One region of the Alkalihalophilus pseudofirmus genome, then DNA from elsewhere that is predicted to be linked to it. Evidence: a T-box and tRNA genes for the amino acid it is inferred to sense, from the RefSeq annotation. Region 1 holds a T-box; the other regions hold tRNA genes.
What was found. The T-box of region 1 lies ahead of metG (methionine--tRNA ligase). A T-box ahead of a tRNA ligase gene usually reads a tRNA of that ligase, here a tRNA-Met.

Region 1 (7,258 bases):
AGAAGAAAAGGATGTAGGATTCCTTATGATGGACGGGGCCCTATATCATTATAGGATTGATGCTCCGGAAGAATGGGAAAGTTTACGGCTTCTTGCTTTAGAGAAAGACGTGCTCCTTGTTGGGGTATCAGAGGAAATTACGACAGAAAATTTGATTAAGCTGCCAGCTTTCAAAGATCATGCTAGAAAACCTCATACGTATGACCGTGATTTGTTGTTTGGTAAACTTAATCGAGGCGAGATGATTCATTTAGAAGACATTCAACAAAAGGCAGGCTTGTCATCATCATGGATGCGCCCTAGCTCAGCACCTAGTATTACAGGATTTGACCTCTTAATTGAGCAGTCTGAGAAACGCGATCTTGTCTCTGATCTCCTCTACACCCTTACCCCAAAGGACGGGAGAGGCATCCCTTTTTGGCTGGATCATGTCGATCGGGATGTTCGAGTGACAGACCGCCTAGTAGAAGCGTTAGTTGAGCAATACATTGACCCGGAAATTAAACAACGTTTGTTTATACAAAAACGTCAAGACAGACCTTATTAAGGAGGAAGAAAAATGCAAATTGTAGGGGTTACGACTCAGCATGAAGTATATGTTGCATCCAAAGAGCATAAGTTCCGGATGAATGAAATGGTTGTGATAGAAGATCAGTCATTAAAAAACCCTAAAGGAGAAGTAGTCGAAACCTTCTCCTATAACCGTTATATTCCAATGGGATTTGATAAGGGAATTGTCGATGATCAAGTACTGAAAACGTTAGAGCATATTGGATATGATATTGGAGCTGATGATATTCATCTAGCAAAGGTGCGTCTTTTTGAAGAGGCGCCGCAGCCTATTCAGACTGGGGCCAGAATCAGGCATCCAGAGTTTCATGAAATAGAATCGCTGCTTGTACAATCTAATCCGAAAGATGGGATGGTGCTTGGGGAAGTGAAATCAACGGATTTTATTGCACCCAGTCTGCCAGATTCCTTAAACGGGCTGTTACATATTCAAGAAGAAGATAATCTTCGTCCTCAAAACGGTGTTCCGTTTATCTTTGATATTCGTGCAATGCAGCAATACCCTCATATTGGGGTATTTGGCGGTTCTGGCTCGGGTAAGTCATTTGGCCTGCGTGTAATGCTTGAGGAATTGATGAAACTTCAAATTCCAACGATCGTATTTGACCCCCATTTCGAAATGAATTTTGCTGCTGCAGCGAGCGGAATAGATGATGCCCCGTCTTATCATGAACGCTATACGGTGGTGCAGATTGGCCGTGATGTCGGGGTTGACTTTTCAGCTTTATCAACGAGAGATGTAGAGAGGCTTCTTCAAGCAGCGGGATCTCTTAGTGAATCTATGGTCAATGTCATTCAAACGATTCACAAGCGTAAAGACAGCTATCAGTCTTTCAGTGATCGTGTCGCCAATTTGGCAGAAGCGCTTGAGCTTGGCAAACAAAAAGTAGAGGGCTTCCTTCATGATGGGGGAATGTCACGCGAGGAAATTTCGAAATACGCGACATTCAAAAAGCTGTTAGATCAATTTGGCAGTCTGCCGCTAGCATCAGTTAAAGGGATTCAGTGGCGGGTGAGTCGCTTAAATCAAGCAGGTTTATTCCAGCAAAATATTCGAGCGATTGAACAAGGCATTCATGCAGGACGGCTTGTTGTAGTCCAAGGTGCTGTATGGCTTCTGCAAGTTTTCTCAAGCTATGTGATTGGCTCGCTTTACGGAAAGCGGCGCACTTATAAAGATGCGAAGCTTCAGCAGCAGCAAGGGGAGTTTTTCCCCCCATTTGTCGTTGTAACTGATGAGGCACATAACTTCGCTCCAAAAGGCTACGATGCCCCAGCAAAATCAGTCTTAAAAGAAATTGCTCAAGAGGGCAGGAAGTATGGAGTGTTTCTAATTTTTGCTACTCAAAGACCAACGCTGCTTGATGAAACGATTACAGCGCAGTTGAACTCGAAATTCGTATTCAGAACGGTCAGAGGGACAGATATACAGACGATAAAAGAAGAAACAGACTTAACTCATGATGAAGGAAAACGCCTGCCGTATTTGCGAAGTGGTGATGTATTCGTATCCTCCGCCATCATTGGAAGGACAATGGCTGTGCGGATAAGGTTAGCCCATTCTGCCAGCCCGCATACACTAAACCCATTTGATGAATTAAGACAAATGACCGAAGCTGGAGATGAAGCGATTCTTACCGCTCTAAAGCCACATCTTCCGATCGCTGAGATGAGTATAATGAAGGAACTCGACACATTAAATAAAGAAGCACAAAAAAGCTGGGACGTTCAATCGTGGAAGCAAGAGCTTGAACGCCTGTGTCAGCAAGGAAAATTAACAAAACAAAAGACCCCTTTTGCTACGCTTTATGATCGCTCTTGACAGCAGTCTCTTTAGTTCGGTATATTTTGGATAGATTCTTGGGATAATTGAAATAAATACAATGTATATTTATGATCCAATGACGGGATAAGTACATGTATGACCTATTTGACAGAGAGCCGGAGGAGCTGAGAACCGGTAGTAGGCTGCATCGAAAATGGTCCTTGAGGAATCATCCTTGAGCAATGAAGGTATGTGAGGGGATGACGTAGCTGGCGTTAACAGGGAAGTCATAGACTTCATGAGCCTTTCTGCTGTGAAGAGAAAGGGAATGTTGGGTGGTACCACGTGAGATATGCTCTCGTCCCGATTTTAGGATGAGGGCTTTTTGTATTGTTTAAAAACCTATTGTTTAATACCAAGTGGGAGGATTCTTTTTATGAGCGAGAACAAAACATTCTATTTAACAACACCAATTTACTACCCAAGTGCAAAATTACATATCGGACATGCCTATACGACCGTTGCAGGGGATGCGATGGCTCGTTATAAGCGATTACGTGGATATGATGTCCGTTATTTAACAGGAACAGATGAGCATGGTCAAAAAATTGAACAAAAAGCAGCTGAAAAGGGTCTGACACCGCAGCAGTTTGTTGATGAGATTGTCGCTGATATTCAGTCATTATGGAAAAAACTCGATATTTCCTATGATGATTTTATTCGTACAACAGAAGACCGTCATAAAAAAGTCGTTCAAACGATCTTTGAACGCTTGCTTGAACAAGGGGATATATACCTAGATGAATATGAAGGCTGGTATTCTATTCCTGATGAAACGTTCTACACAGAGCTTCAGCTTGTAGACCCTGTTCGTGATGAAGATGGTAAAATCATTGGCGGAAAAAGCCCTGACAGCGGACATCCGGTAGAGAAGGTCCGTGAACAGTCTTATTTCTTCAAGATGAGCAAGTATGCTGATCGCCTATTGAAGTTTTACGAAGAAAACCCGACGTTTATTCAGCCGGAATCACGTCGTAATGAAATGATTAATAACTTTATCAAGCCCGGACTTGAAGACTTAGCGGTTTCACGTACATCATTTAAATGGGGCGTACAAGTGCCAAGCAACCCTGAGCATGTAGTATACGTATGGATTGACGCTCTTTCTAACTACATTACTGCTCTTGGTTATGGACAAGATAATGATGAGTTCTATCAAAAATATTGGCCGGCAAATGTTCATTTAGTAGGGAAAGAAATTGTTCGCTTCCACACGATTTATTGGCCGATCATGTTAATGGCCCTCGACCTGCCGCTGCCAAAGAAAGTATTTGCTCATGGCTGGCTTCTAATGAAGGACGGCAAGATGTCAAAATCAAAAGGAAATGTCGTTGATCCAGAAACATTAATTGACCGCTACGGCTTAGATGCTCTGCGTTACTACTTATTACGTGAAGTACCTTTTGGTTCTGATGGAGTATTCACGCCAGAAGGGTTTGTTGAGCGAGTGAATTACGACTTAGCGAATGACCTTGGTAACTTGCTAAATCGTACTGTAGCGATGATTAATAAATATTTTAATAGTTCGATTCCAACATATGTGAAAGATGCGACACCATTTGATGCGGATCTCTTAGATCTAGTCAACGCAACAGTTACAAAAGTAGAAAATGCGATGGAAGAAATGGAATTCTCCGTTGCGCTTACAGCGATTTGGCAGCTAGTAAGCCGTACAAATAAATATATTGATGAAACACAGCCTTGGATGCTTGCTAAGGACGATTCTAAAAAAGAGGAATTAGGATCTGTCATGTATCATTTAGCAGAATCGCTTCGCTATATATCTGTCCTCATTCAGCCATTCTTAACGGAGACGCCGAAGAAGGTTTGGGAGCAGCTTGGTTTAGGAGAAGAAGTGACAACATGGGAATCTCTAAGTGAGTTTGCACAAATTCCAGCTGGCGTTACCGTTCAAAAAGGAAAGCCTATCTTCCCGCGCTTAGAGGTAGCTGAAGAAGTAGCCTATATTGTAGAAAAAATGGGCGGCGCAAAAGCTAGTGAGGAACCAAAAGAAGATAAGAAACAAGAGAAAAAAGAAGAGGTACCTGAAGTCGATGAAATTACAATCGACGACTTTACAAAGGTTGAGCTTCGTGTGGCAGAAGTTTTAGAAGCAGAACCAGTAAAAGGAGCAGACCGACTGCTTAAAATTCAGCTTGATCTCGGATATGAGAAGCGTCAAGTGGTATCAGGTATAGCGAAATATTATTCTCCAGACGAATTAGTAGGGAAAAAAGTGATCTGTGTAACCAACTTGAAGCCTGTTAAACTTCGCGGAGAACTGTCACAAGGTATGATTTTAGCCGGTTCAAAAGGGAAGAAACTACAATTAGCTACGATTGATGGCAGTCTGCCGAATGGGGCACAAGTGAAGTAATCAAATGAAGTCAAAAGGAGAAGAGACATGCTTCTCCTTTTGCTATTTATTTTACTAATATAATTTACTAGGAGGCAGTGTAAAGATGTTATTTGATACACATGTACACTTAAATGCTGATCAGTTTGAAGATGATGTAGAAGAGGTAATCAACCGGGCTAAAGAAGCCGGGGTAAGTGAAATGGTCGTTGTCGGATTTGACGAAAAAACAATTAATCGCGCGCTCGAGTTAATAGAAAAATACGATATGTTATATGCTGCTGTTGGCTGGCACCCTGTTGATGCAATTGATATGAAAGATGAACACTTAGTTTGGCTAGAAGAGCTTGCTGCACATCCGAAAGTCGTCGCACTAGGTGAGATGGGACTAGATTATCATTGGGACAAATCTCCAAAAGAAGTTCAAAAAGAGGTATTTAGAAAACAAATTCAGCTGGCTAAGAAGGTTAAGCTGCCGATTGTCATTCATAATCGTGAAGCAGATCAGGATATTGTCGATATTCTTGAAGAAGAAAAGGCAGAAGAAGTCGGCGGCATCATGCATTGCTTTGGAGGAAGTGTCGAGATTGCCGAACGATGCCTAAAGATGAATTTCTATATTTCACTTGGGGGACCCGTTACTTTTAAAAATGCAAAAAGGCCCAAAGAGGTAGCTAAGCATATTCCGATGGACCGTTTACTAATCGAAACAGACTGTCCGTATCTTGCCCCGCATCCATACAGAGGTAAACGTAATGAGCCGGCGTATGTGAAGCTTGTTGCCGAAGAAATTGCCGGGCTAAAAGAGGTAAATGTGGACGAGGTGGCGAATACAACTCGTGAGAATGCAAAAAGACTTTTTGGCATAAATCGATAGCAGGTTTTGTCGCTATGTGACGGGGCTTGTCTATAAACTTTTTCATTCGTTTTTGTTCTACACGACAAAGGACTCGCATAGAGTGGACGTGTCGAGAAGTTAGGGTTTTCTTAGCCGCATTTTTCATGGATAATAAAGTCGATGCGGCAAGATGCCCAAATTTAGTCAGTTGACAAAAAGGAGGTACAGTGTTTATAATTCGGACGTTGAGAAGGAGGAATGGATGACATGGAAGCGAATATACGCAGGTTTCTTCCAGGGAATGGTTCTCTGATGAAACTAGTCATCTCCGTCATAAGTCTCATTCTCTTCGTTGGCGTGGTAATTTACGCTGTATACGAGACGACGAAGGCAACAGTAACGGTTATGGTTGATGAAGAAGAAGTAACCGTTCAAACACATGCATCAACTGTTGCTGAATTGATGATGGAGCAGGAATGGGATGTTAACGAATATGATCATATCGAACCATCGCTTGATACAGAGATTGATGGGAATATGCTTGTAACGTGGCAGCCTGCAAAGCAAGTAGCTATAACAATTGATGGTCAAGAGCAAGACGTGTGGACGACTGCTGATACGATTGAGGAGCTTTTACACGAACTAGATATTGCCTATACAGATCATGATAATATTGAACCAGCAGTTACTACAGAAATTTCAGAGGATTTAGCTGTAAACTATGAATCTGCCTTTCAAGTTGAGCTTACTAGTGACGGTGAACAACAAGAATTTTGGACAACTTCGACGACTGTCGCTGACTTTTTAGAAAGAGAGAATGTTACATTAGGAGAGCTTGACCGAGTCGAACCTGCGTTAGAAGAACGCATAGACGAAGCAACAGACATCCGAGTGATTCGTGTAGAAAAAGTCACCGATGTTGTGGAAGAAACCGTTGCATTTGGGACGGTTACCAAACGAGATGAAGACCTTGAAAATGGAAAAGAAAAAGTAGTGAATGCTGGTGAAGAAGGCCAGGTTAATAAGCATTATGAAGTGGTGCTAGAAGACGGGGAAGAAATTTCTCGTGAGCTAGTTAAAACGGAAACCGTAAAGGAAAGCCAAGATCGTGTAGTTGCAGTAGGTACACGTCCGGCTGCGCCTAGTGTTTCCCGTGGTTCAAGCCCTAGCCCTAGTACAAATACGAATAACTCATCAGGCGGCCAATCGTCTGGCGGATCATCTGAAGCTAGCAGCGGACGCACGATGACTGTGACAGCAACTGCTTATACAGCTTCATGCAGCGGGTGCAGCGGTGTGACAGCAACTGGAATTAATTTGAATAATAATCGTAATATGAAAGTGATTGCTGTTGACCCAAGTGTAATCCCTCTTGGATCTCGTGTTCATGTTGAAGGATACGGGACTGCTGTAGCAGGTGATACAGGCGGCGCAATTAAGGGTAATAAGATTGACGTCCATGTTCCGACGAAAGAAGATGCAAGACGTTGGGGACGTAAGTCAGTTAAGATCACGATTTTAGATTAACATTCGTCTATAGTTCCGTGGATGCACAGAGCGTTATCGTTCTGTGCTTTTTTTTTATGGTAAAACGGTCTACAATATAAAGATCATAGAGAATGAGTGCGTAAAGGAGTTCTTGGATGAAAATTAAAGAAGTTATCGTCGT
Region 2 (7,258 bases), 590 kb from region 1:
GAATTGAAGCCCCAGTAAACGGCGGCCGTAACTATAACGGTCCTAAGGTAGCGAAATTCCTTGTCGGGTAAGTTCCGACCCGCACGAATGGTGTAACGACTTGGATACTGTCTCAACGAGAGACCCGGTGAAATTATAGTACCTGTGAAGATGCAGGTTACCCGCGACAGGACGGAAAGACCCCATGGAGCTTTACTGTAGCTTGATATTGGATGTTGGTACAGTTTGTACAGGATAGGTAGGAGCCTTGGAAGTCGGAGCGCCAGCTTCGATGGAGGCGTCGGTGGGATACTACCCTGACTGTGCTGACATTCTAACCTCGAGCCGTGATCCGGTTCAGGGACAGTGTCAGGTGGGCAGTTTGACTGGGGCGGTCGCCTCCTAAACAGTAACGGAGGCGCCCAAAGGTTCCCTCAGAATGGTTGGAAATCATTCGTAGAGTGCAAAGGCAAAAGGGAGCTTGACTGCGAGACCTACAAGTCGAGCAGGGACGAAAGTCGGGCTTAGTGATCCGGTGGTTCCGCATGGAAGGGCCATCGCTCAACGGATAAAAGCTACCCTGGGGATAACAGGCTTATCTCCCCCAAGAGTCCACATCGACGGGGAGGTTTGGCACCTCGATGTCGGCTCATCGCATCCTGGGGCTGAAGTAGGTCCCAAGGGTTGGGCTGTTCGCCCATTAAAGCGGTACGCGAGCTGGGTTCAGAACGTCGTGAGACAGTTCGGTCCCTATCCGTCGCGGGCGTAGGAAATTTGAGAGGAGCTGTCCTTAGTACGAGAGGACCGGGATGGACACACCGCTGGTGTACCAGTTGTTCCGCCAGGAGCATCGCTGGGTAGCTACGTGTGGACGGGATAAGTGCTGAAAGCATCTAAGCATGAAGCCCCCCTCAAGATGAGATTTCCCATGGAGTTAATCCAGTAAGACCCCTTAGAGATGATGAGGTTGATAGGTCTGGTGTGGAAGCATGGCGACATGTGGAGCTGACAGATACTAATCGGTCGAGGACTTATCCAAATTATTCTTGACATATGTTTACACATTATCTAGTTTTGAGAGAACCATCTCAAACATTCACTGTAAAGTGAATCATAGTCTGGTGGCGATAGCAAAGAGGTCACACCCGTTCCCATGCCGAACACGGTCGTTAAGCTCTTTTGCGCCGATGGTAGTTGGGGGCTTCCCCCTGTGAGAGTAGGACGTTGCCAGGCTTTAATATTCCACAGTAGCTCAGTGGTAGAGCAATCGGCTGTTAACCGATCGGTCGTAGGTTCGAGTCCTACCTGTGGAGCCAATTAGGAGAGCTGTCCGAGTTGGCCGAAGGAGCACGATTGGAAATCGTGTAGGCGGTGTAAAACCGTCTCGAGGGTTCGAATCCCTCGCTCTCCGCCAGCAAAGATTTCATATACTTATTAGTTGGCCCGTTGGTCAAGCGGTTAAGACACCGCCCTTTCACGGCGGTAACACGGGTTCGAATCCCGTACGGGTCACCATTTATATATCTATTATTTCTGCGATGGAGGATTAGCTCAGCTGGGAGAGCACCTGCCTTACAAGCAGGGGGTCGGCGGTTCGAGCCCGTCATCCTCCACCATTTATATCATACTCATTTACTTTTTAAAACGACGCGGGTGGAGCAACGAGCACTACATCATGAGAAACTTCGAGTAACCTCGACGCATGATAGCATCGTTGGCAAAACTTTTAGAGGAGAGGTATTCTTCTTTGAAAAAACAACATCCGTTTACTTTAAAACGACGCGGGGTGGAGCAGTTCGGTAGCTCGTCGGGCTCATAACCCGAAGGTCGGAGGTTCAAATCCTTCCCCCGCAACCAAAATGGTCCGGTAGTTCAGTTGGTTAGAATGCCTGCCTGTCACGCAGGAGGTCGCGGGTTCGAGTCCCGTCCGGACCGCCATTTTAAAAATAAGGCTTGGTAGCTCAGTCGGTAGAGCAATGGACTGAAAATCCATGTGTCGGCGGTTCGATTCCGTCCCAAGCCACCATCTTAATATATCAATTATATTAATTTAGTATTGACGAATTGATAGATGATATTGTATTATAGGTATTGTTGTTTGGAGGGGTAGCGAAGTGGCTAAACGCGGCGGACTGTAAATCCGCTCCCTCAGGGTTCGGCGGTTCGAATCCGTCCCCCTCCACCATCTTCATAGGGGCATAGTTTAAAGGTAGAACAGAGGTCTCCAAAACCTCCGGTGTGGGTTCAATTCCTACTGCCCCTGCCAATATATTATTACGGCGATTGTGGCGAAGTGGTTAACGCACCGGATTGTGATTCCGGCATTCGTGGGTTCAATTCCCATCAGTCGCCCCATTTTTAATTTTGGGCTATCGCCAAGCGGTAAGGCAACGGATTTTGATTCCGTCATGCGTAGGTTCGAATCCTGCTAGCCCAGCCATTTTTTGCGGAAGTAGTTCAGTGGTAGAACACCACCTTGCCAAGGTGGGGGTCGCGAGTTCGAATCTCGTCTTCCGCTCCATTTTTTTGTTTAAATTGAGGCGGCATAGCCAAGTGGTAAGGCACGGGTCTGCAAAACCCTTATCCCCGGTTCAAATCCGGGTGCCGCCTCCAATGATTTTTCTGCCGTGCCGGGGTGGTGGAATTGGCAGACACACAGGACTTAAAATCCTGCGGTAGGTGACTACCGTGCCGGTTCAAGTCCGGCCCTCGGCACCATATATTGCGCCCTTAGCTCAGCTGGATAGAGTGTTTGACTACGAATCAAAAGGTCGGGAGTTCGAATCTCTCAGGGCGCACCATTATTTTTTTTTATCTTTTTTTGATTTGCCGGTGTGGCGGAATTGGCAGACGCGCACGACTCAAAATCGTGTTCCTTCTGGAGTGTCGGTTCGACCCCGACCACCGGTACTTAATAGCTACTAATACCAAGACTTCAACGTTATGTTGAGGTCTTTTTTTTATTGTTTTCGTAACACGATCAAAATAACTTAAAATCGTGTGCGTTGGAGCCTGTTAGTGAAAAACGAAATAATTAACTGCTGATGAATTACGAATGATTAAGAAGAAAATTAATGATGACGAAGCATTTGATAAATTCTTTAGAGATTGCTATCTCAGAAATCTTAGACCAGCAACCATAACTTTAAGCATTAAGGAACGGTTTCTCAAGTACAAAATCAATATTTTGCTACATAATCAACCTAAACTGTGCAGCATAATCTTCATTTCAGGGTGACTTTGTGAAAGAATTTAAGAGTTTAAGAACAAGATGAACACTTCCGATACGAACACGCTCTTTACGTCTTATCTTGTTAGGAGATACCCCAACTACAAATTTGTTAAATAGCTGCAAAGATTGAATCCATACTTTCTAAAAAAAGCATTGATCTAAAGAGGGATTAATGCTTTTTTTGTTTAAGTATGTTATTATGATATTTTAATATTCTTTATATTTCGATAAAATTATACAGAGCTTCAGGATTTTTAAGTTGAGGGGTTGTTTTTTTCTAATTAAAGTAAACTTATAGTTTACTTGGAAGTGGAAGTTTGCAATAGACAAAACCTGTGCACAGTTGTTTACCAAGATGGATCAACGAGATGCTTTAACTTGTTTTTAGTTAGAATAATCTAGCTATACATTTTATTTTAAAATTATAAAGATGAAGGAGAATGTGTTCAAATGAGTAAAAATATTTCAAAAAGCCGTAGTTCAGTTTTTAACGATATAAATCGTGCCCCAAATCGTGCAATGATCAGGGCAACGGGGATTAATGACGAAGGCTTTAATAAACCCTTTGTAGGAATTGCTAGTACCTGGAGTGAAGTTACACCGTGTAACATGCATATTGATAAGTTGGCTCTAAAGACAAAGGAAGGAACTTTAGAGAATGGGGGAACTCCTTTTATTTTCAATACGATTACAGTATCAGATGGTATCTCAATGGGAACTGAAGGGATGCGTTATTCATTACCGAGTCGGGAGGTTATAGCCGATTCCATTGAAACAGTAATCGGTGCTCAAAGTTATGACGGGGTTGTAGCAATAGGTGGATGCGATAAAAATATGCCAGGATGTATGATTGCGATAGGGCGTTTAAATTTGCCGTCTGTATTTGTATATGGGGGGACGATTCGACCAGGAAAAGTAGATGGGAAAGACATAGATATTGTTTCTGCCTTTGAGGGAGTCGGAAAATACAATAATGGAGATATAGACCGTGATGAACTACATAAAATTGAATGTCAAGCCTGTCCGGGAGCTGGGTCATGTGGCGGGATGTACACAGCAAATACAATGGCCTCGGCGATCGAAGCAATGGGAATGAGTCTGCCAGGAAGTTCTTCCAATCCAGCCGAAACGCCAGATAAATTAAAAGATTGTGAAGAAGCAGGAAAGGCAGTGATGAATTTACTGGATAAAGGGATTACTCCAAAGGATATTATGACTAAACAAGCATTTGAGAATGCCATCACAGTTGTAATGGCTCTTGGCGGATCTACTAATGCAGTACTCCATTTACTCGCTATGGCTCATTCAGTTGATGTTGACCTTGACTTAGATGATTTTGAGCGAATCGGAGAGCGTGTGCCGCATATTGCAGATCTTAAACCAAGCGGGCGATATGTTATGGAACACTTATCAGAAATTGGAGGCGTACCGGGAGTAATGAAATTACTTCTTGAAAAGGGGCTTCTTCATGGTGATTGTATGACAGTTACTGGGAAAACACTCGAACAAAATCTTGCTGAAGTGGAACCATTAAGGGAAGGTCAAGAAATTATTTCTTTTGAAAATCCTAAGCGTAAAACAGGGCCTTTAGTTATCTTGAAAGGAAACTTGGCACCTGAGGGAGCTTTAGCAAAAATGTCAGGATTAAAAATAAAAGAAATAACCGGACCTGCTCGTGTGTTTGATACAGAAATAGATGCTACTAAAGCTGTGTTAAACAATGAGATTAATTCAGGAGATGTTATCGTAATTCGCTATGTAGGTCCTAAGGGCGGCCCAGGGATGGCTGAAATGCTGTCTATTACTGCCATCGTAGTTGGAAAAGGCTTAGGCGAAAAGGTCGGTTTAATAACTGATGGGAGATTTTCAGGAGGTACACATGGATTAGTCGTTGGTCATATCGCTCCTGAAGCACAGGTAGGTGGACCAATAGCATTAATTAAAGAAGGAGATATGATCACGATCAATAGTGAGACTCAGGAACTCCAAGTCGATATTTCACCAGAAGAATTTAAGGTGAGAAGAAAGGAATGGTCTGCTCCCCAACAAGATTTAAAAGGGTATCTTTCTAAATACGCACGTTTAGTTTCCTCTGCATCTAAAGGGGCAATAACTGATTAATAATTTACTTGAGGAAGAACAATAAAGAGAAAGGCCCACGTTGTTATGCTGATTTGCAAGGAGGACCTATACCTAAAAACCAACAAGGTTCTTATAATGCTTCACACTTCATTCGTACACAATCATCGAAAGACGATTATGCTTAGCGTGATCGTCTTTCTTCTTGCATAAAGAATACCTACCCTAGCAAGATAAGAAACTCCTAAAAAAGTGAAAGGATATCTCTCCCTCACGTCAAATAGACTTAATAACTAGTTTTTACAAAGAGGGGAGAGTGCCATGAACCAATCATTCATTGATCAAGTCCATTACATTCGCATTCCGGTGAGGAATTTAGAGACTGCATCTGTGTGGTATAGAGATGTGTTAGGGTTTCAACTTTTGAGCATTACCCACGATCCTTTTGCGATCATGAAAGTGAATGAGGGGCCTTTGTTGATTATCTTAGTGCCAACTACAGAGGCGACGTATGCTCATTTTTCAGTGAACGGGGAATCTGAGTTTTGTGTTGGTTTCACAAATCCTAAGCTGCAGGAATTTCATCAGCACTTATCTGAGCAGGGAGTTAAAGTAGAGGAAATAAAAGAAGACAATGGTCATGCTTACTTTTATTTCTATGATCCAGATGGAAAACAGCTTCAGGTGCATTGGTAATGCTTATCCCTGCTCTTAAGACTCTGACGATGGTCAGGGTCTTTTTTGTCGGGAGTGGAGGATTGTAATCTGCACAAAAGGGAATTAGACTAACACATAGAAAGTGAGGGATCTCAATTGACTCGGCATCAAATCGCATACAAGGAACCGAAGAAAATATTAACTCCTGCGAGCGGATTTTTATATGGGTATACCCATTCTCTTAACCCTTATACCGGCTGCTTATTTGGGTGTTCTTATTGTTATGTTAGACAGAGCCCGGTTGGCTTATTTAGAGGAGAAGAGTGGGGCGAGTGGGTTGATATAAAAAAAGGCATTCACGAAAAATACATTCGTGAAATGAGCAGCCTGCGAAAGCGGGGCAAAGAAGTAACGATTTTCATGGCATCTGCGACAGATCCATATCAATCGGTTGAATATAAAGAAAAGATAACAAGGGCTCTGCTTGAAGCAATGGTAGAGATGCCTCCAGATTTTCTTTTTGTGCAGACAAGGAGCCCGCTTGTCACGCGAGACATTGACTTGTTTTTAAAGCTTAAAGACAGCCTGCGCCTCAGTGTGACAGTTGAGACAGATCTCGATGAAGTACGAAAAAACTTCTCACCACAAGCCCCTCCAATTCAAGCAAGGCTGAAGGCAATCGGAGAGCTTCAAAAAAATGACTTGCCAGTACAAGCCGCGGTGGCGCCTGTACTCCCTTTTTCAAAACAATTCCCAGAAACCTTGGCTGCTCTCGTTAATCGAATAGTCATTGATGATTTTTATACGGGGGATGGAAGCAACGGGAAGAGAACGGAACGGCTTAAAATTAAAGAACGATTTACAGAAGAAGAATTAGAAAAGTGGTACGGAGAACATGTACACGAGTATGCGTATGAACAAATGAAAACAGCATTCTCTACTGAACAGATTTTAATCAGCAAGGAAGGGTTTATGCCTTATTAACTCATCTATAAGAACGTTCTTTAGCTAAAAGCAAAGGCGTTTCTTTTTATTTGACCTTATACCCTTATAGGTATATAATGTTGATATAAAGTAAAAGAAGAGGAGGAAGTTCCTGATGTCAGAACAAGAAAAACATGCATGCAAAAGTGATCAGTGAGGCATAACAAAGAAAGGAACAGATGGGGTAAAAAAGGCATCTAAGCCGCCTATATGACCAGCTGTTTACTTATGGTTCCTGGTAGGAGCTATCTTTATTGTATATAATGTCGGCCTGTACTTTATGGGTTTTTTCAAATAAATAGCTATAAGGGTAAGATCGGAGGCTTA
Region 3 (7,258 bases), 1.2 Mb from region 1:
GTTTTCGGCATTTTCCCTGTTTGAACGTTGAATTAAATTTGATGTGCAGTGTGGGCACCTGCGTGCTTTATAGGCAATGGATTTGAAACAATAAGAACATAATTTTGTTTTCATATCGATTAACGGATCTTCATCCGGCCTTCTGATTCTGTTCATCTGCCTGACAAATAAAAATAAGATGAAAGCTACGATGGCAAAGTGAACAATGTGATTTAAGAACATACCATATTTAAGCATGGGAATTCCGGCAGCTTCAGCCTCGGCGAATGAATTAAAGCGACGGTCCGATAAATTAAGGTATAGATTAGAAAAATCAACTTGTCCGAACAGCACACTAAAGGGAGGCATGATCACATCTTCAACAAAAGATTCTACAATTTTTGCAAATGTCGTGCCGATAATGACCCCAACACTCATATCAATCACATTTCCACGAACAGCAAATTCTTTAAATTCATGTAAAATATTCATTGTCACCACCTGCAATTATAAGGTTGTTCTATACAAACCTATGCATAAGTCATGAACAAATGATAAAAAAGTGGACATGAATGCTTCATGTCCACTTCTTAGATATACTGGGCTAGCTGGATTCGAACCAGCGAATAACGGAGTCAAAGTCCGGTGCCTTACCACTTGGCTATAGCCCATCGCTCTGTACTTATAGAGTAACCTGATTTTGTTCGTTTATTCATTTTTATTGCAGGATTTTTTGAAAAAATATCGAATAACCGTTCTTATCGAAAGAATAATCATATTGAATCACCTTTGAATGACGTTCCTTATAATTATTCTTTTTACATTGATCTTTTAAATCGAGAGGAGAGAGAGATTTGTATGATGTAGAAAAAATAAGTATGGCCATGTTTGAAGAAGCAGTAAGTGTACATGCCACCGACATCCATTTAGTCCCTCTAGAACGTGAATGGCTCATTCAGTTTAGAATGAATGGTACCTTGTACGATTATAAATCGATTCCTCTTATGTTAGGTGAGAGAGTGCTTGGGCACTTAAAGTATCATTGTGGCATGGATATAGGAGAAAGGCGGTTTCCTCAAAGTAATGCGATGACAATTGTTGTAAAAAAAGAAAAAATTGATCTCAGACTATCAACCCTCCCTACACGTTCTAAAGAAAGTTTAGCTGTGCGGCTATTACCTCAAAAGCGAAAAAAAGAATTAATACATCTCCCGATCCTTTCATCGAATGTTCAACAACTCCAATATATCACTACTCTCCGGCAAGGACTGTGTTTAATTTCAGGACCAACTGGCTCTGGTAAAACAACCACTTTATACGCATGTTTAGAAGAAATCCTCTATACCTCTTCCAAAAAAATTATTACCATCGAAGATCCCGTTGAAAGAACTCTTGATTATCTTATACAAATTGAAACAAATGATAAGGCAGGTATTACCTTTGATATTGGGTTGAAGGCAGCTTTAAGACATGATCCAGATGTCATTATGATTGGAGAAATCCGAGATGAAAAAACGGCTAAATTAGCCATTCGAGCAGCTTTGACAGGACATCTTGTTTTTGCGACTGTGCATGCAAATAATAATTACTCAGCCGTATTAAGGATGTTGGAATTTGGTGTGTCTAAACAAGATGTATGTGAAGGATTACAGGCAGTCATCTGTCAGTGTTTAGTTAATCGTCAAAGCAAGGTAAGAATGGAAGCAGAGTCTTTTAATCACATGCCTATCTATAATCGTGGTTCCCTCTATACGTTTGATCATAACGAGCAAATTAGAAAGATGGTGAACAAGGGTTTAACAAGAGAGACAAATACTTTAGAAAACCAACTAAGAAAGGCTTGGGCTCTGGGTTATACAAACGAGTGTGAAAGGGGTGGGGAGGGGTGAATGATCGGGTTACTTATAAGCAAACATCTATTTTTAACGGTAATCAGCAAATGGTGTATGCAAGATCATTTAAACTTTTAGGGAAGTTGTTAAAGCAAGGATATTCTATGGACCACGCCTTATCATTTATGCTTATACATCTTCCAAAAGAAGTTTCGGTCCCCCTCACACAAGTGCAGGCATCTCTTAAGAATGGTCAAGAAATTCATCAGTCTTTCTCTCAATTGCCGGTCCCAAGAGATGTGATTTCATTTCTTTATTTTTATCAATATCATGGACAGATAAGTGATGGATTTATACAAGCTGGAACATTATTAGAAAAGCGGCAGGTTACGAAACATCAAATGTATAAGCTGTTGAGGTACCCAGTAATGCTTGTCTGGATTTGTTTCGTCGTTCTAATTGTACTCCATTTGTTTGTTGTTCCTCATTTCAATTCTTTATTTGAAACAATGCAGGGGGACCCTCCGCTGTTAACTACTATTGTTCTGCATTCTCTAACAGCTATCCCGTACATAGGAGCAGCAACAATCCTTTTAACAGTGTTTTCTTTGTTCTATATATTTCTGTTTAAGAAAAGATGGCCGCCAAGTAGAAGAATGAAGTTTTTATTAAACACTCCCTTTGTCAATCAGATCGTAAAACAATTAAGCACCTATTTTTTCTCCCTTCAAATAGGACGTCTTCTTCTCTCAGGAACCTCCCTTCAACAAGCATTATCTCTGTTCGAAAAACAAAATCATCTGCCATTTTTCCAGCAAGAAGTGATTAAAATCAAGTCTGAACTGCAACTTGGCACACCATTTTATCTTTTAGTAAAAGAAAAAGATTATTTTATAAAAGAATTAAGTTTTGTCATCGAGAATGGAGAGAGGACGGGCTACTTAGGAGAAGATCTAGAAAATTTCAGTACATTGATTTACTCAGAATTAGAAGAGAAGTTAACCAAAGTGATGGATTACTTACAACCTTTTATTTTTATTTTAATTGGAGCTTTTATTTTTATTTTATTCCTTGCTATTATGCTTCCTATGTTTCAAATGATTGGCTCTCTGCAATAGGGCGAATACCTTAAGTTACAAGCCTTTTTAAAAAAATATAACTTTTTTTCAAAAAAGGCTTGTATTTTTATTGCGATTCATGGTACATTATTAAACGTCGCTGGTGAGCGAAAAAACAACGATAGAAAAGGTAATCTCTTTTTATCGCATTACATATGGGGCCTTAGCTCAGCTGGGAGAGCGCCTGCCTTGCACGCAGGAGGTCAGCGGTTCGATCCCGCTAGGCTCCACCATATATCGCGGAGGAATACCCAAGTCCGGCTGAAGGGATCGGTCTTGAAAACCGACAGGCGGGTTAAACCGCGCGGGGGTTCGAATCCCTCTTCCTCCGCCATATTTTCTTAAATAGTAAATACTACTTTAAAACGACGCGGGGTGGAGCAGTTCGGTAGCTCGTCGGGCTCATAACCCGAAGGTCGGAGGTTCAAATCCTTCCCCCGCAACCAAAATGGTCCGGTAGTTCAGTTGGTTAGAATGCCTGCCTGTCACGCAGGAGGTCGCGGGTTCGAGTCCCGTCCGGACCGCCATTTAAAAACAGTATAGTGGAGGGGTAGCGAAGTGGCTAAACGCGGCGGACTGTAAATCCGCTCCCTCAGGGTTCGGCGGTTCGAATCCGTCCCCCTCCACCATTTATTACTAAGGTGGCGATTGTGGCGAAGTGGTTAACGCACCGGATTGTGATTCCGGCATTCGTGGGTTCGATTCCCATCAGTCGCCCCATTTTTAGTTTTGGGCTATCGCCAAGCGGTAAGGCAACGGATTTTGATTCCGTCATGCGTAGGTTCGAATCCTGCTAGCCCAGCCATTTTTGCGGAAGTAGTTCAGTGGTAGAACACCACCTTGCCAAGGTGGGGGTCGCGAGTTCGAATCTCGTCTTCCGCTTTTATATTTGCGCCCTTAGCTCAGCTGGATAGAGTGTTTGACTACGAATCAAAAGGTCGGGAGTTCGAATCTCTCAGGGCGCACCATTTATTTACTTTATATGCGGGTGTAGTTTAGTGGTAAAACCTCAGCCACGAGCAATACTACTATGTATTATCTGCGAGTTGTCTCGACACATTTAACTTCTTGAGTTGCTAGAAGAGGAAGAGACATAGTATTTGGCGAGAGCTGAATAAAGCAACGATTATTTTAATATGCGGGTGTAGTTTAGTGGTAAAACCTCAGCCTTCCAAGCTGATGATGTGAGTTCGATTCTCATCACCCGCTTTTCCATTTTTCCATGGGCCTGTAGCTCAGCTGGTTAGAGCGCACGCCTGATAAGCGTGAGGTCGGTGGTTCGAGTCCACTCAGGCCCACCATTCCACAGTAGCTCAGTGGTAGAGCAATCGGCTGTTAACCGATCGGTCGTAGGTTCGAGTCCTACCTGTGGAGCCATGGAGAAGTACCCAAGTGGCTGAAGGGGCGCCCCTGCTAAGGGTGTAGGTCGCGCAAGCGGCGCGAGGGTTCAAATCCCTCCTTCTCCGCCACTTTTATGAATGGCCCGTTGGTCAAGCGGTTAAGACACCGCCCTTTCACGGCGGTAACACGGGTTCGAATCCCGTACGGGTCACCATTTAGTTTGAGCCATTAGCTCAGTTGGTAGAGCATCTGACTTTTAATCAGAGGGTCGAAGGTTCGAGTCCTTCATGGCTCACCATTTTCATACGCGGGTGTGGCGGAATTGGCAGACGCGCTAGACTTAGGATCTAGTGTCTTATGACGTGGGGGTTCGACTCCCTTCACCCGCACTACATAGAAGAAGCTGTCCATTATAGGGCAGCTTCTTGTTTAGATGTTCGAGTGGTGCATCCTCAGGATATACCATTTATGCCTATAGGTCAGATGGGCGCTTAACAGCAAGTATAGAGTAAATAGATAAGCCAACATGAAATGAAAATAAAACAGCTAGCTATTCCCTGATGGGTATAGCTAGCTGTTTCTCGTCTCTTTTTCGTTTTCTTTTTCAGGCACTAAATCAATTCCGCCAGGGTGAAAAGGATGACATTTACTTAGGCGTTTAATTGTTAACCAACTTCCCTTAAAGGCCCCAAAGCGTTTTATGGATTCAATACCATAATGAGAGCAGGTAGGGTAGAATCGGCATGTAGGGGGCTTCAAAGGGGAAATGAATTTTTGATAACCACGAATAAAGAGGACTAAAATTTTTTGCATACTAACCTCACTTTAATTGATTCGATATCTCAGAAAGTTTTTTTATCTTTTAGAAGGATTTTGGATGATCTATGTCTAATAATAGCAAATAATGACTCATGAAAGGAGGCAAGTGTTTAAGATCCCCCCTGTACAGCTCCTCGTATTATATCCTATCTTTGAGGTGATGAAAAATGAAAATGCTTCTATCCAACGAACGTGGTTTTACCCTTGTTGAAATGCTTGTCGTGTTAATGATCATCTCGATCCTCCTCTTAATTGCTATCCCGAATATGGTGAAAAATAACGAAGTTGCAGGCTCAAAAGGTTGTGATGCAACGATTAAACTCCTGCAGACACAGGTACACGCCTATGAAATTGAAACAAAAGAAAAGCCAGCAAGCCTCGATGTGCTTGAAACTGCCGAATATATTGAGACAACGGTATGTCCAAACGGTGCTCCGCTAAAGATTGAAAACGGTAAAGTTGTTGAAGGATAAGTCAACATACTCTCAAGCTGGATACACCTTAACCGAGCTCTTAATTACTCTCTCTATTCTCTCCATGTTAGTTCTTCTTCCCATTATTTACCTTCCCGCTTCCATGAACACCTATAAAACAAAAGAAATTGCCGATCAATTTAAGGAAGATATCCTTTTAGCCCAGCATATAGCTATGTCTCGTGGTGAGACAATTATTATTAGAATAATGGCAAATCAAAACCAATATCAAATCATGAATTTAGGAGGAAAGGTTTATTTTATTAGGCCTTTCACTGTGGAGAACATGTCTTTTTCTTCTCACAGCCTACCTAGAATTGAAATTCAGTTTTTGGATAATGGCAATCCGCGTTTTTCAGGCACAATGCATCTCAACATTCAAAAAGAAACCTATGCTTACACAATCCTTCTTGGAAAAGGGAGGGTGCATTATCGAAAACTCTAGTGGTTTTACTTTGATGGAAGTTATTCTCGCTCTCTCACTTCTCTCTGTTTGCACCTTAGCAATCCTGCCCGCCTCTCTTGTTGTTTATAATGAACGTTTAACTTTGCAACAGGAAAACTTGGCAGGTGAACAACTTAGAGAGTCGATACAAAATTATTTAACAGGTGTAGAGACTCCAACAGCGCCTTTGTGGATGACTGTTGAGGAGACGCGATCAACTTCAGGAGAGTATGAAGTATGTGTTGCCTATACGGGTGCTAATAAAAGGCGATATCATAGGTGTCTCTATGCGAAAAAATGAACAAGGTTTTACGTTACTCGAGATTTTGCTTGTCTTAAGCATTTTAGGCGTTCTTGTGTTTGTCTTTCCTACCATCATGGGAGTCATACAACATACAAAAAATCACGAGACTCATGAAAAGCTAGAATTGATGGTGTTTTTTAATCAATTAACGGATGAAGTGAAGGAATCCAGAACAATTAGAATCGAGGGGAGAGAGGTGGTTTTAATTAAAGGGGATGACACGGAAGTAAGTTATAGACAACTTGACACCGGCCAAATTAGACGATTCTCAAACAACAGCGGATATGTACCAATGTTGTATAATGTTCAATCTTTTTATTGTGAGCGGGAGCAGAAGAAATATCGATGTACGGTGACTCTTATAAATGGAGAGGCCATGAGCAGATCGATGATGCCGATGTATGGTGTGTATTAAGGAGTTTATAAATGAGGAATGATAGAGGCTTTGTTTACCCTATTGTATTAATTATATGCACATTCCTGTTGTTTGGTTTGACGGTACAAACGAATGTATATCTCCAGGAGAAGAGGTTTGCTGTTGAGCAGCAATTCATATTAAAGGGTGATACATTGATTCAAAGAGGTCTCGTAGACTTTATCGTTCACGCACCAAGTACAGAAAACTCAACTTTATTCTTTTCATACGAGGATGGTACCGTTACACTTATTACAATGAGTAAAAGTGAGACGGAATGGCAGGTCGCTGCAACTGCAGAACTATTGGGTTCAACCCATGTACGTAGAGCGCAGTTTTATTACGACCCCTACCATCAAAGCATTAAAGAATATTGGGAGGTTTCCAAACGTGATGAATGATCGAATTTATCTTACTGGGTTTATGGGTTCTGGTAAAACAACGGTAGGCCAAGCTTTAGGCAAAGCGTTAGGATATCAGGTTATCGATACGGATCAATGGATTGAAGAAGATCAACAAAAGAAAATCAAAG

Region 2: it encodes a tRNA-Met, which carries the amino acid that the T-box ahead of metG (methionine--tRNA ligase) is inferred to sense. The anticodon was not compared.
Region 3: it encodes a tRNA-Met, which carries the amino acid that the T-box ahead of metG (methionine--tRNA ligase) is inferred to sense. The anticodon was not compared.

What each region holds. Positions count from the first base shown of each region.
Region 1 covers NZ_CP117835.1:47,890-55,147, forward strand. The annotation lists gene PQ478_RS00225 (DNA double-strand break repair nuclease NurA) at 1-547, shown strand, start outside; gene PQ478_RS00230 (ATP-binding protein) at 560-2,392, shown strand; T-box leader at 2,463-2,704, shown strand; gene metG (methionine--tRNA ligase) at 2,772-4,772, shown strand; gene PQ478_RS00240 (TatD family hydrolase) at 4,858-5,628, shown strand; gene PQ478_RS00245 (G5 and 3D domain-containing protein) at 5,857-7,116, shown strand; gene rnmV (ribonuclease M5) at 7,233-7,258, shown strand, end outside.
Region 2 covers NZ_CP117835.1:635,091-642,348, forward strand. The annotation lists rRNA gene PQ478_RS03235 (23S ribosomal RNA) at 1-1,018, shown strand, start outside; rRNA gene rrf (5S ribosomal RNA) at 1,097-1,212, shown strand; tRNA gene PQ478_RS03245 (tRNA-Asn) at 1,221-1,295, shown strand; tRNA gene PQ478_RS03250 (tRNA-Ser) at 1,300-1,393, shown strand; tRNA gene PQ478_RS03255 (tRNA-Glu) at 1,420-1,494, shown strand; tRNA gene PQ478_RS03260 (tRNA-Val) at 1,520-1,595, shown strand; tRNA gene PQ478_RS03265 (tRNA-Met) at 1,760-1,836, shown strand; tRNA gene PQ478_RS03270 (tRNA-Asp) at 1,841-1,917, shown strand; tRNA gene PQ478_RS03275 (tRNA-Phe) at 1,930-2,005, shown strand; tRNA gene PQ478_RS03280 (tRNA-Tyr) at 2,080-2,164, shown strand; tRNA gene PQ478_RS03285 (tRNA-Trp) at 2,172-2,245, shown strand; tRNA gene PQ478_RS03290 (tRNA-His) at 2,259-2,334, shown strand; tRNA gene PQ478_RS03295 (tRNA-Gln) at 2,345-2,419, shown strand; tRNA gene PQ478_RS03300 (tRNA-Gly) at 2,426-2,500, shown strand; tRNA gene PQ478_RS03305 (tRNA-Cys) at 2,519-2,592, shown strand; tRNA gene PQ478_RS03310 (tRNA-Leu) at 2,609-2,697, shown strand; tRNA gene PQ478_RS03315 (tRNA-Arg) at 2,704-2,780, shown strand; tRNA gene PQ478_RS03320 (tRNA-Leu) at 2,808-2,889, shown strand; gene ilvD (dihydroxy-acid dehydratase) at 3,662-5,332, shown strand; gene PQ478_RS03330 (VOC family protein) at 5,612-5,986, shown strand; gene PQ478_RS03335 (SPL family radical SAM protein) at 6,104-6,931, shown strand.
Region 3 covers NZ_CP117835.1:2,885,027-2,892,284, reverse strand. The annotation lists gene mscL (large conductance mechanosensitive channel protein MscL) at 1-471, opposite strand, end outside; tRNA gene PQ478_RS15500 (tRNA-Gln) at 579-650, opposite strand; gene comGA (competence type IV pilus ATPase ComGA) at 834-1,868, shown strand; gene comGB (competence type IV pilus assembly protein ComGB) at 1,865-2,929, shown strand; tRNA gene PQ478_RS15485 (tRNA-Ala) at 3,087-3,162, shown strand; tRNA gene PQ478_RS15480 (tRNA-Ser) at 3,171-3,263, shown strand; tRNA gene PQ478_RS15475 (tRNA-Met) at 3,299-3,375, shown strand; tRNA gene PQ478_RS15470 (tRNA-Asp) at 3,380-3,456, shown strand; tRNA gene PQ478_RS15465 (tRNA-Tyr) at 3,474-3,558, shown strand; tRNA gene PQ478_RS15460 (tRNA-His) at 3,574-3,649, shown strand; tRNA gene PQ478_RS15455 (tRNA-Gln) at 3,660-3,734, shown strand; tRNA gene PQ478_RS15450 (tRNA-Gly) at 3,740-3,811, shown strand; tRNA gene PQ478_RS15445 (tRNA-Arg) at 3,821-3,897, shown strand; tRNA gene PQ478_RS15440 (tRNA-Gly) at 4,068-4,138, shown strand; tRNA gene PQ478_RS15435 (tRNA-Ile) at 4,154-4,230, shown strand; tRNA gene PQ478_RS15430 (tRNA-Asn) at 4,232-4,306, shown strand; tRNA gene PQ478_RS15425 (tRNA-Ser) at 4,308-4,398, shown strand; tRNA gene PQ478_RS15420 (tRNA-Glu) at 4,410-4,484, shown strand; tRNA gene PQ478_RS15415 (tRNA-Lys) at 4,493-4,568, shown strand; tRNA gene PQ478_RS15410 (tRNA-Leu) at 4,578-4,659, shown strand; gene yidD (membrane protein insertion efficiency factor YidD) at 4,841-5,083, opposite strand; gene comGC (competence type IV pilus major pilin ComGC) at 5,257-5,562, shown strand; gene comGD (competence type IV pilus minor pilin ComGD) at 5,534-6,007, shown strand; gene PQ478_RS15390 (type II secretion system protein) at 5,901-6,308, shown strand; gene comGF (competence type IV pilus minor pilin ComGF) at 6,295-6,726, shown strand; gene comGG (competence type IV pilus minor pilin ComGG) at 6,738-7,127, shown strand; gene PQ478_RS15375 (shikimate kinase) at 7,120-7,258, shown strand, end outside.